Regions from separate parts of the Ruegeria sp. BI7 genome, predicted to be linked through region 1. Evidence: riboswitches for the same ligand, from Rfam matches in the RefSeq annotation. Region 1 holds a riboswitch; the other holds the start of a gene.

Region 1 (5,610 bases):
TCTGTAGTCGACTTCTACAGTTTCCTCACCATTGATCCTCACCGTACGCCTCACATGCTTGCGCACGTACTGCCACCATCCTCCATGGAACCTACCACCCTGTTCAAACTTGCCGTTGTTGAAGATGCGGCGCATGTATTTTGCATTCTCTGAAAACGCTAGGTCCGCGTAGTCCTCGCTAACGTCTTTGTACCCCAAAGGCTTTATTGAGGTAATGTCGGCCTGCCCATTCACCTCATTGATCAAGTGAAGTGCTGCCCTCATGGCATGGGTCTGTCTGGTGTCAGGATACTTTATGGGTTGCTTTTCGCTATCCCTTAGTATCAGCACCTCATCTGGCTCTGCAGTTTTGAAGGCACTTATGGTCAACTGTTCTGTGTACAGTGCCTGTATCGACTTTGAAGTCATTGCAAAACGGGTGTGCTGTGCATTGTCCCCGTATTGGTATCCATCCGCGGTGATGCAAATAAGGTCTGTACTCAACAGCCAATCAAGTGCCATGCGGAAGCGATGGGCAGTCATGTATGCCGGTCTGTACCTGCTTTCACGATCAAGGCGCTGCTTCTGCCGTCCTATTCCTACGGACATTCCGCACTTTTTTACATGGGCCCGCAACACATTGACAAGCACAGTCCCTGCGCAGTCACTGAACTTTTGCTGTTCTCGTTGATTGCGTTTACGCGCATAGCTTGCTTGCCACTGCGCGCAAAGCCAATCTAGCGTGGTATCCAATCTACCTTGCGCTTGCTCGTTGTTAAGTTGCAGATACGGCTCGAAAGCCCAAGACTGCGCCGCACCTTGATCGGGTAGGTTAGCCTCTTCTATAGCTTGCCTAATGTGCCTCAGAAACTCTTGGCTCCGGTCTTGGTTCATTACAAAAATCCGACATATTTTTGCGCGCACCTATCTACCTTCTTTGTCGAACCCACTTCCCCCATACCCCTCACTTCTGACCGTGTTGTTTGCTTGGCTCCTTAGCCGGGCCTCTGGGAAGTATCTAGCCCATCAGACTTTGACACTAGAGGTTAGCACCCTTTGCCATCTCTTTTTGGGCGTTGACAATACCTGCACCAATCTCCAGCTTGTGTGACACAAAGTGAGACACACAAGCCAACCTCGCTCCCGATAGCTTTGGGAATTCAATGGCTTAGAAAAACGGTAGCGGGTCCGGTACTCGCCTCCACTTCTTTGATTATCTAACCGGTATTCAACTGCGCTCGGTGTGCGCTATTCGGCCTGACCTCTCTGTGGGATAACTTCATAACCCGGCTCCTCCGGTTCATCATCGTGCATCTCGGTCGGGAAACCGGGCGCCGTGATATCCAGCCCGGTCGCGTCCTCCAACCGCTTGATAATATTCGGTGACAGTTCGCGTTCACCATAGCGGGCGATACCGTCGTCGAAGATGCGGATCATTACCGGGTTGATTTCCAAGGGCACTCCGGCGCGGTCGGCGACGTCTTGGAACAGTCCGATGTCCTTTTTGACAAGGTCCATGGTGAAAGAGATATCGCGGGACCCGTTCAGAATGACTTGGCTTTCCGTTTCATGCACGAATGAAGTGCCCGACGAAATCTTTATCGCCTCATAAGTGGTATTCAAATCCATCCCGGCCGCTTTGGCCGTTACCAGCGCTTCGGCACAGGTGATCAGGTTGGCGGTCGCCAGATAGTTGGTCAGAACTTTTAGGACCGAGGCTGAGCCCAACTCCCCCGTGTGCAGCACGCGCCGCCCCATCGTGGTTAAAAACGGCAGAATCCGCTCAAAGGTTTCGCGATCACATCCGGCGAAAATCGAGATATTGCCAGTAGCCGCCCGGTGGCACCCGCCCGAAACCGGGCAATCCACCGCCGCGCCTCCACGCTCGATCACCATGGCGCCCAGTCGTTTAACCTCGGCTTCGTCGGTGGTCGACATCTCCATCCAGATCTTGCCCGGCCCGACCTCGGGCAGCATATCTTGCATCACTGCGTCCGAGGCCGCCGGGGACGGCAGGCAGGTTATAACGGCATCGCAGTCCCGCATCATCTGCGCCGGGCTTTCCGCGGCTTCGGCCCCCTTGGCCACAAACTCGGCCACCAAATCGGGGTTAAGGTCGTGAACCGTCAGGTCAATCCCGTTGCGCAGAAGCGAGCCGGACAGTTTGCCGCCCACATTTCCTAAACCGATAAATCCGACTTTCATGTTTCCCTCCTGACGGTCGTATTCGGGCCGAGTATCAGTGTTGTCTGTTAGAAACGAAAATGATTAATAATGCCAATTATGGTCAAAATAATTTGGTGATCTATGGACCGCCTTCCAAACCCCACATGGTTGCGCAGCTTTGAAACCGCCGCGCGGCATCTGAATTTCACCACCACAGCAAAAGAGCTGGGCCTGACGCAGACGGCGGTCTCATTGCATATCCGGTCGCTTGAGGCCGAGCTTGGGCAAAAGCTGTTCACCCGGAATGCCCGGCGGTTGGAACTGACTGAGCTGGGGCAGTCTTATTCGTTGACTGTGCGGCGTGCGCTTGGCGACATCGCCCTGTCCACCAACAGCCTGTTCGGCCCTGCCTCTCGCCAGACCCTGACGATCCGTGCGGCGATATCGACAGCCACCTATTGGGTCGCGGCGGAACTGCCCGACTTTACCGCTCGCCACCCCGAGATCCCCGTACGCCTTGTCTCGCACATCTGGAATGACAGCGTGGCCCCCGGCGATGTGGATGTGGAAATCCGGTTGGGTTATGGCGATTGGCTCGGCGTTCAGTCCGAAAAGCTGACAGACGAAATGCTGGTACCGGTATGCCGGGCCGGGGACTCGCCCGCGACCCTGAACGTACTGCGGCAAGGCCCTCTGATTCATATCCTTGGATACGAAGACAACTGGGCGCGGTACTTTCAGGCCAACGGACTCGCGCTTCCGGACCAACCGCCCCGACATTCGGTGGACACCTCGGTCGCAGCACTGCAGCTTGTGATGGCCGGTGCGGGCTATGCAACGGTTCTGGAACGGTTCGCCCGGAATGCGATCCGGCAGGCTGCGCCGATTGCAATTGCGGGTCCTGCGATTCCCTTTGCCCAATCGCATTACCTGATCCGTACACAAGGCGCTGCGCAACCGACCGCTGCGGCAGGGTTGTTTTGCGCCTGGCTGCGGGAACGGCTGGCCGTGCATGCCGCAGATTGACACAGGCTGGTCGCTTTTTCGGTTTGAACGATTTCACCATGCGCCTCGTGCTTGACAAGCCCCCTGCCCGTGCCGCATGTCGCATGCGTTGGTGTCCATCTTCGGATGGATGAAAAGGGAATGCGTCAGCGGGCAACCGTCAAACGCAGCCGCCCCCGCGACCGTGACCGGAGAGGGTGCCCAATGCCACTGGCCCGCAAGGCCGGGAAGGCGGGACATCTGCCGGGGCAAACGCCCCGACATCCGCAAGCCGGGAGACCTGCCAGCACCCGAAGTTGAAACCGGACGGGGTGATCCGGTGTCGGGTCCATGTGCAGACGTGGCCCGCATGAAACCCCGTCCCCTGCAAAGAGGATTTGGGGGGATGAGAGACGTGACCGAGACTGCACCAGTCGAGCTGCTGGTCTGCACGACCTGTCGGCGTGGCCTGCCGATTGAAGACGATGCGCAACGTCCAGGTGCCCTGCTGCACAAGGCACTGGAAGACGCAGATTTGCCCGAAGGTATCGTGCTGAAGCCGGTCGAGTGCCTGTCAAATTGCGATCAGGGTTGTTCCATAGTGCTGCGCGGCGGACCGACCCGCTGGACCTTTGTGTACGAAAACCTGAACGAAATCGACCATGTCGACACCATCGTCGAAGGCGTCACCAAGTATCTCGCCGCCGAAGACGGTTTGGTCAAATGGCGCGAACGTCCCGAACATTTCCGCAAAAACTGTGCGGCCCGCATTCCCCCGATTGGAGCCCTGAAATGAGCAACCTCGAAAAACTCCCCGTCACTGTGATCACCGGCTTTCTGGGTTCGGGCAAAACCACGCTGGTCAAACATCTAATGCAGAACCCGCAGGGCAAGCGTCTGGCCGTTGTCGTCAATGAGTTCGGCGATGTTGGCGTCGATGGCGATATCCTCAAGTCCTGCGCCATTCCCGATTGCCCCGCAGAAAACATCATGGAATTGGCCAATGGTTGCATCTGTTGCACCGTGGCCGATGATTTCATCCCGACCATCGAAGCCCTAATGGCGCTGGAACCGCGCCCCGATCACATCCTGATCGAAACCTCGGGCTTGGCCCTGCCCAAGCCGCTGCTGAAAGCCTTTGACTGGCCCGATATCCGTTCGAAAATCACCGTGGACGGCGTGATCGCTCTGGCCGATGCCGAGGCTGTCGCCGCCGGTCGCTTCGCCCCGAATGTCGAGGCTGTGGACGCCCAGCGCCTGGCCGATGACTCGATCGACCACGAAACACCCCTGTCCGAGGTTTTCGAGGATCAGATCTCCTGCGCCGACATCATCCTGCTGACCAAGCCCGATCTGGCTGGTCCGGAAGGCGTGGCAAAGGCCAAAGAAGTGATCGCAGCCGAGGCTCCGCGCCCCCTGCCCGTCGTCGAAGTTGCCGAAGGCGCTGTGGACGTGCGCGTCGTACTGGGGCTTGAGGCTGCCGCCGAGGATGACATGGATGCACGCCCGTCGCACCACGATGGCCACCACGATCATGAACATGACGATTTCGAAAGCATTATCGTCGAGTTGCCGGAACAGACCGATCCGGCAGCACTGGTTGCCAATATCGAACGCTTGGCAAATGAGCTGAACATCCTGCGGGTCAAAGGTTACGCCGCTGTTCAGGGCAAACCGATGCGCTTGTTGGTCCAGGCGGTTGGCGCACGCGTGCGACATCAGTACGACCGCCCATGGGAACCCGGCGAAGAGCGCCGCTCGCGTCTGGTGGTGATTGCCGAACATGACGACATCAAAGAGGCCGCGATCCGCGAGATCCTCGCGGGTGTGACCGAGGCCGCCGAGTAAGCCATGCACGTCGTCTTCCGCGAAAGCCACGGGCTCGAGGAAACCGAGACCCCGACCGATCTGGGCCAAAGCCCGGCGGATCTGGTGGTGCTGTCCTTTTCGGACAGCGACCTCGGAGCTTTCGCGGCAGGCTGGCATCGCGGTGGCGGGGCTGAGGGGCGGATGCCCACGATGCGGTTGGCCAATCTGACGGCGTTGAAACACCCTCTGTCCGTCGACACCTACGTCGAACAAACTCTGGAAGGTGCGAGAGGCATCCTGATCCGCCTGATCGGCGGCGTGCCTTATTGGTCCTATGGCCTGCAGCAGGTTCTGGCGCTGGCGCAGGACAAGGGCATCGCGCTGGCTGTCCTGCCAGCGGATGGGCGCGAAGATACGCGGTTGGACGACTTTTCCACCCTACCCGTTTCAACCCTGCGGCGGCTGGCGCATCTGTGCGATACCGGCGGCGAAGTTGCAGCGCAGGCCGCGCTGGCACAGATGGCGTTGGCGGCGGGGCTTTATGCAGGCCCTGTGATGGGCGCTAAAACCATCCCCGAATGCGGCGCCTGGTGCCCTGACCGTGGCGTAATTCCGGTGGAAAAGGCGTTCACGGGCGATGCAAAACGCCTTCTCGTGAGTTTCTACCGCGCT
Region 2 (5,610 bases), on a different contig from region 1:
TTCGGTGCGGACGTAGAGTTTAGGAATTCGTTCTTTCAAACGCTTCGAAATGCGCCAAGAGAGTTTCAGTTCTATTTACATGCAGCAGCCCTAAAAGACTGCGTTCCATATGCTTGGAGTTATCGGAGCATGTCATTTTATCAACTGCCGAACAACGTCGCGGTCAATGTTCTGCCGTATGAATGGTTGGTGCAATGCAATATCACCAGAAATTAGCTTGAGCACTTGTCAAACGGAACACCTGACAAGATCAAAGCTCTTTCCGCGCCCTCAATGCCGCCGTAATCGTCCCGTCATCCAGGTAATCCAGTTCTCCGCCAATCGGCACGCCTTGCGCCAGCGAGGTCAGGCGGACCTGTCCTTCCAACTGATCGGCAATATAATGGGCGGTGGTCTGACCGTCGACGGTGGCGTTCAGGGCGAGAATGATCTCGGTGATCCCTTCGGCTGTCACGCGGTCCTTGAGGCGAGGAATGCGAAGTTCGTCCGGGCCGACACCGTCCAGTGCCGACAACGTGCCGCCCAGAACGTGATAACGACCTTTGAACACACCTGCGCGCTCCATCGCCCACAGATCGGCGACGTCTTCGACAACGCACAGTTCCCCGGTCGCGCGGTCCTCGCTGTCGCAGATGTCACAGATATCGGTGGTGCCGACGTTGCCGCAGTTCAGGCATTCGCGGGCGGTGATGGCAACTTGCTGCATGGCGTCCGACAGGGGTGTCAGCAGCAGGGCGCGCTTGCGGATCAGGTGCAAAACCGCGCGGCGGGCCGAGCGGGGGCCGAGGCCCGGCAGCTTGGCCATCAGATCAATCAGGTTGTCGATATCGCTGTTCGAACTCACCGAGGGTGCTCCTGCAAATGGGCCGGGCAGGGGCGCCCGGCCGATGATCCGTCAGGAGGGTGTATCAGAACGGCAGCTTGATGTCTGCGGGCAGGCCCATGCTTTCGGTCAGCTTCGCCATTTCGGCCTGTGCGCGTTCAGTCGCTTTGGTTTGTGCGTCCTTGATGGCGGCCAGGATCAGGTCCTCGACCACTTCCTTGTCGTCGCCGTTAAAGATCGATGGGTCGATGTCCAGACCTTTCAGCTCACCTTTTGCGGTGGCGGTGGCCTTGACCAGTCCTGCACCGGATTCGCCAACGACCGTCATGTTGTTCAGCTCTTCCTGCATGTCGGTCATCTTGGCCTGCAAGTCCTGCGCGGATTTCATCATCTTGGCCATGTCGCCCAGACCGCCGAGTCCTTTGAGCATCGGTATTCTCCTGTGTATCGCTTTGTCGCCTAAATACGGGTGGTACCCGTGTGGCACAAGGGGGTGGGGTTGCTCCCGCCCGTCGTCAAGGTCTTTGAAAGACCTTTCCTCCCGTTGGGCCCGGCAGCGCGGGCAAAGCCCGCGCTGCCGGGCCCAAGGCCGCTCAGGGCGATCGGCGTCAGCCGATGGCCCGTGGCGGGCGCGGGAGGATTTCGGGGGTGTGTGTTGAAGTGGCTCAGTCTTCCTCGAACGGGTCCCATTCGTCTTCGACCTCGGGCAGGGCTTCGGTTTCGACCTTGGCTGCGCGTTGCTCTGGCGTTTCGATGCTTTTGATCCGCGCCTTCGGGAACTGGGCCAGAACCGCCTGCACCAGCGGGTGTTCGCGGGCTTCTGCCTTCAGTGCTTCCTCAGCCGCGTTTTCCTTTTCATAGATCGTCTCGCCGCCGCCTTCGTTGACGACAGTGACTGCCCAGCGGTTACCGGTCCATCGCTGCAGGGCGGTCCCCAGACGTTGCGCCAACTGGGCCGAGGCACGCTGGGTCGGTTGGAATTCGATACGCCCGGGTTGATAGGCTGCAAGCCGCAAAGACCGCTTGACCTCATCCAGAAGCACACCGTCCCGGTTTGCGCGGATCAGTTCGACCACATGATCGAAGGTCGGATAGCGTGCCAGGGCGGCCTGCACATCCTGCGCCAACGCCGCGCTGGGAGCGCCGCCGCCCCCACCATGGGCGGGAGCTGCGTAAGAAGATGCCACCGGCGCTTGCGTCTGAACCGCGGCATGCGATGGCACCGGTATCCCGCCACCGGGTCCGCCATTTGGCGGTGGGGGCGTGTCTTGCAGACGTTTGATCAACTCTTCCGGGCTGGGCAGGTCAGCCACATGGGTCAGTCGGATCACTGCCATTTCAGCTGCCATCATTGCATTTGGGGCCGCCGAGACCTCTTCGAGCGCTTTAAGCAACATCTGCCACATCCGGGTCAGGACGCGCATCGGCAGGGCCTCGGCCATTTGTTGACCACGCGCGCGCTCGTCCGGCGAAACGGTGGGATCATTGGCTGCGTCTGGCGTGATTTTAACCACAGAGACCCAATGGGTGATCTCGGCCAGATCGCGTAGCACGGCCAGCGGATCGGCTCCTTCGGCATATTGCCCGCCCAACTCGGTCAGCGCGCCTGCAGCGTCCCCGCGCAGGATCATGTCCATCAGGTCCAGTACCCGACCGCGATCAGCCAGGCCCAGCATCGCGCGGACCTGATCGGCGCTGGTTTCACCCGCACCGTGCGAGATCGCCTGATCCAGCAGCGAGGTCGCGTCCCGAGCCGAGCCTTCAGCCGCACGGGTAATCAGCGCCAGCGCGTCATCCGCGATCTGAGCGTTTTCCGCCGCCGCAATCTTGCCGAGCAGGCCGATCATGTCCTCGGGTTCGATCCGGCGCAGGTCGAACCGTTGGCAGCGCGACAGAACCGTCACTGGCACTTTACGAATCTCGGTGGTGGCAAAGATGAACTTCACATGCTCGGGCGGTTCTTCAAGCGTCTTGAGCAGCGCGTTGAACGCGCTGGTCGACAGCATGTGGACCTCGTCGATGATATAGATTTTGTAGCGCGCGCTGGCGGCGCGATAGCGGACACTGTCGATGATCTCGCGGATATCGTTCACACCAGTACGGCTGGCGGCGTCCATCTCCATCACGTCAACGTGGCGGCCTTCCATGATGGCCACGCAATGTTCGCATTGGCCGCAGGGCTCGGTCGTTGGTTTGCCGTCACCATCGGGGCCGATGCAGTTCATGCCCTTGGCGATGATCCGTGCCGTGGTGGTTTTGCCGGTGCCGCGAATGCCGGTCATGATGAAAGCCTGTGCGATCCGGTCGGCCTCGAACGCATTTTTCAGCGTGCGCACCATGGCATCCTGACCGACGAGATCGGCAAAGGTTTCCGGGCGGTATTTGCGGGCAAGAACCTGATAGGCGGGGCTGGGCGTGTCGTTCATATCTGCTCTGTCGGATTCGGGTTCCGATGCAGCGTAGAGACCCCCGCCGCCCGCGTCCACAGCAGGCTTGGGTGAATTTCGGTTTGCAGCACAATTTGCACGCTTTAGAAGCGAGTATCAGGGAGGGTCCGTAGTGAGCCAGTTCGCACTTCATTCAGTTCAGATTGGAAACGGCACCGTTGCCTTGTCGCCCCTTCCGGGGCGCGGTGGCGGGTATACGCGGGACTTGGGAACGATCTGCGACTGGCAGCCGGATCTTGTGATCTCGATGACCACCGAGGTCGAAATGCTGCAAGAGGGCGCAAGTGGGCTTGGCGAAGACCTGCACGCACTCAATATCGAATGGGTGCATCTGCCGGTTGCGGATTTCGGTACGCCGCCTCCTGAGGTTGACGCGGCGTGGGGCAGTGTCAGCCCTGCGGCGACTGATATTCTGTCCCGCGGGGGGCGGGTGTTGGTGCATTGCCGGGGCGGCTGTGGCCGGTCCGGGATGATCGTGCTGCGCCTTATGGTCAAGCATGGCGAAGACCCCGAGACAGCGTTGGCCCGTTTGCGGGCGGTGCGGTCCTGCGCCGTCGAGACCGACGGCCAGATGGAATGGGCAGCCCTTGGGCGGACGCGCGACTAGATCAGAGCGCCACCTGTCGTTCTGCCTGTGCTACCGGGTTGGGCGGGATCGCTGTGACCTCAAGCATGGCGCAGGGTGGGGTGGTTAGCATGCCTGCAGGGCGTATAGTCACATCCGGGCCGAACATCATATCTGCGTAAGCATCCAGCGACTCGAGGGGCGCATCATCACTTGCGTCGCAAAAGACGCGGATCAGGTCTTTTTGCGCGCGAAACCGTGCGCTGCATCCTTGCGTGCAATAGGCCAGCTCAGTGCTGCCGTCGAACTCAAAATCAGGCGTCGTCGCAGGAACGGCCGCGTCCATCGCCTGCACGATCGTGCGCGCCATCCGGGCCAGCGCCGGACAGGTTTTTCCTGTGCGTTGGCAAACGGTTGCGGTAAATTGGTGTGTCTTTGTCTTCCAGATCATATTGCGCCCTCCGCGCGTGGAACGGGGGCATGGATCAGGTGTGGCAGCGTGCTGACGACCTGCCCGGACACCCCGTCCGAGTTTCGGTTTCTTGTTCGATGGCAGGTCTCCTGACTTGCGGGTCGTTGCGTTGCCGACCTTCCCAGCCTTGCGGCCAGTGGTGTTTCGGCATTGCTCACCGCTTACAGTTGCGGGGGCAGTCGCGGCCTTGGTTCGTTCCGGTATTCCGGGCAGAACCGCACCGTGTTCCCTTTTCATCCCGCCCCGGGGACCGGGGACGAGAACCATCACCCAATCGCTAGCGGGTAGGGGTGACCTGAGTCAAGCCGCCTTTTGGTGGGGCAAAGTGGACGCGTGGTCATGCGGAAACAGGATTGACTTAGGGTGGCAAAAGATGCCGTTTGGGGTGGTGAACTAATCGGTTCAGATTGAGGGCGCCATGCTGGATACCGCACAAGCTGTTTTAACCGAGGATTTTCAGTTTCCTTCTGGTTCGACCCAACTGTCGGCTCGGCTGTACCTGCCGGTGGCCGAATCTGGGATCGCAGTGGTGATCCACAGCGCCACCGGGGTGCCGCGCGACTATTATCAGCATTTCGCACGCTGGTTGGCTGCGGAACATGGCATTGCCTGTCTGACCTATGATTACAGCGATTTCGGTCATTCGCAGAGCAGGCCATTGAAGTCAGCTCAGGCCACGATGGCGGATTGGGCGCTGATCGACATGCCTGCGGCTCGGGCCGAGATGCGCAGGCGATACCCCGACGCGCAGCACTGGAGCATCGGCCATTCCGTCGGCGGTATGCTGGGGCCGATTCAGCCCGATATTGATCAGATCGACCGTATGATCTGCGTCTGCGCCGGGCCGGTGACTGTGTCGGACCATCCCTGGCCTTATCGGGCGTTGGCTTTGCTGTTTTGGTACGGACACGCGCCCCTGGCCGTAAAAGCGCTGGGTTACCTGCCGGGCAAGGCACTGGGATTCGGATCGAACCTGCCTGCCAGCGTCTATTGGCAGTGGCGCCGCTGGTGTACTGCGCCGCGCAACTACCTGCCCGAAATCGGCGTGTCCTTGCCCGAGGCCCGCTGGGCACAGTCAGACACACCAGTGGATCTGTTCAGCTTTGAGGATGACGATCTGGTGCCAATGAACGCGGTCTGGCGGCTGGCTGATCTGTACGGGCCCAACGCACGCCGCCATTTGTTGTCTCCGGCCGAGTTCGGACTGTCCGAGGTTGGCCATATCGGTGCCTTTGCCCGGCGCAATTCGGCTGTCTGGCCACGGTTGATTGCCTAGGCCTGTTCGCAACTTTTCAATGTCGGG

Evidence for each region. Region 1 has a riboswitch for cobalamin ahead of ACR0JB_RS19015 (DUF1636 family protein). Riboswitches for the same ligand answer to the same signal wherever they lie in the genome.
Region 2: linked by a shared signal. The riboswitch ahead of ACR0JB_RS16080 (hypothetical protein) and the one ahead of ACR0JB_RS19015 (DUF1636 family protein) in region 1 are both predicted to bind cobalamin.

What each region holds. Positions count from the first base shown of each region.
Region 1 covers NZ_JBQFSK010000011.1:56,615-62,224, forward strand. The annotation lists gene ACR0JB_RS19000 (hypothetical protein) at 1-732, opposite strand, end outside; gene ACR0JB_RS19005 (NAD(P)-dependent oxidoreductase) at 1,228-2,184, opposite strand; gene ACR0JB_RS19010 (LysR substrate-binding domain-containing protein) at 2,287-3,171, shown strand; cobalamin riboswitch at 3,244-3,452, shown strand; gene ACR0JB_RS19015 (DUF1636 family protein) at 3,536-3,925, shown strand; gene cobW (cobalamin biosynthesis protein CobW) at 3,922-4,977, shown strand; gene cobN (cobaltochelatase subunit CobN) at 4,981-5,610, shown strand, end outside.
Region 2 covers NZ_JBQFSK010000007.1:133,845-139,454, forward strand. The annotation lists gene ACR0JB_RS16055 (hypothetical protein) at 1-216, shown strand, start outside; gene recR (recombination mediator RecR) at 251-844, opposite strand; gene ACR0JB_RS16065 (YbaB/EbfC family nucleoid-associated protein) at 909-1,253, opposite strand; gene ACR0JB_RS16070 (DNA polymerase III subunit gamma/tau) at 1,489-3,249, opposite strand; gene ACR0JB_RS16075 (protein-tyrosine phosphatase family protein) at 3,383-3,877, shown strand; gene ACR0JB_RS16080 (hypothetical protein) at 3,879-4,286, opposite strand; cobalamin riboswitch at 4,370-4,590, opposite strand; gene ACR0JB_RS16085 (alpha/beta hydrolase family protein) at 4,726-5,583, shown strand.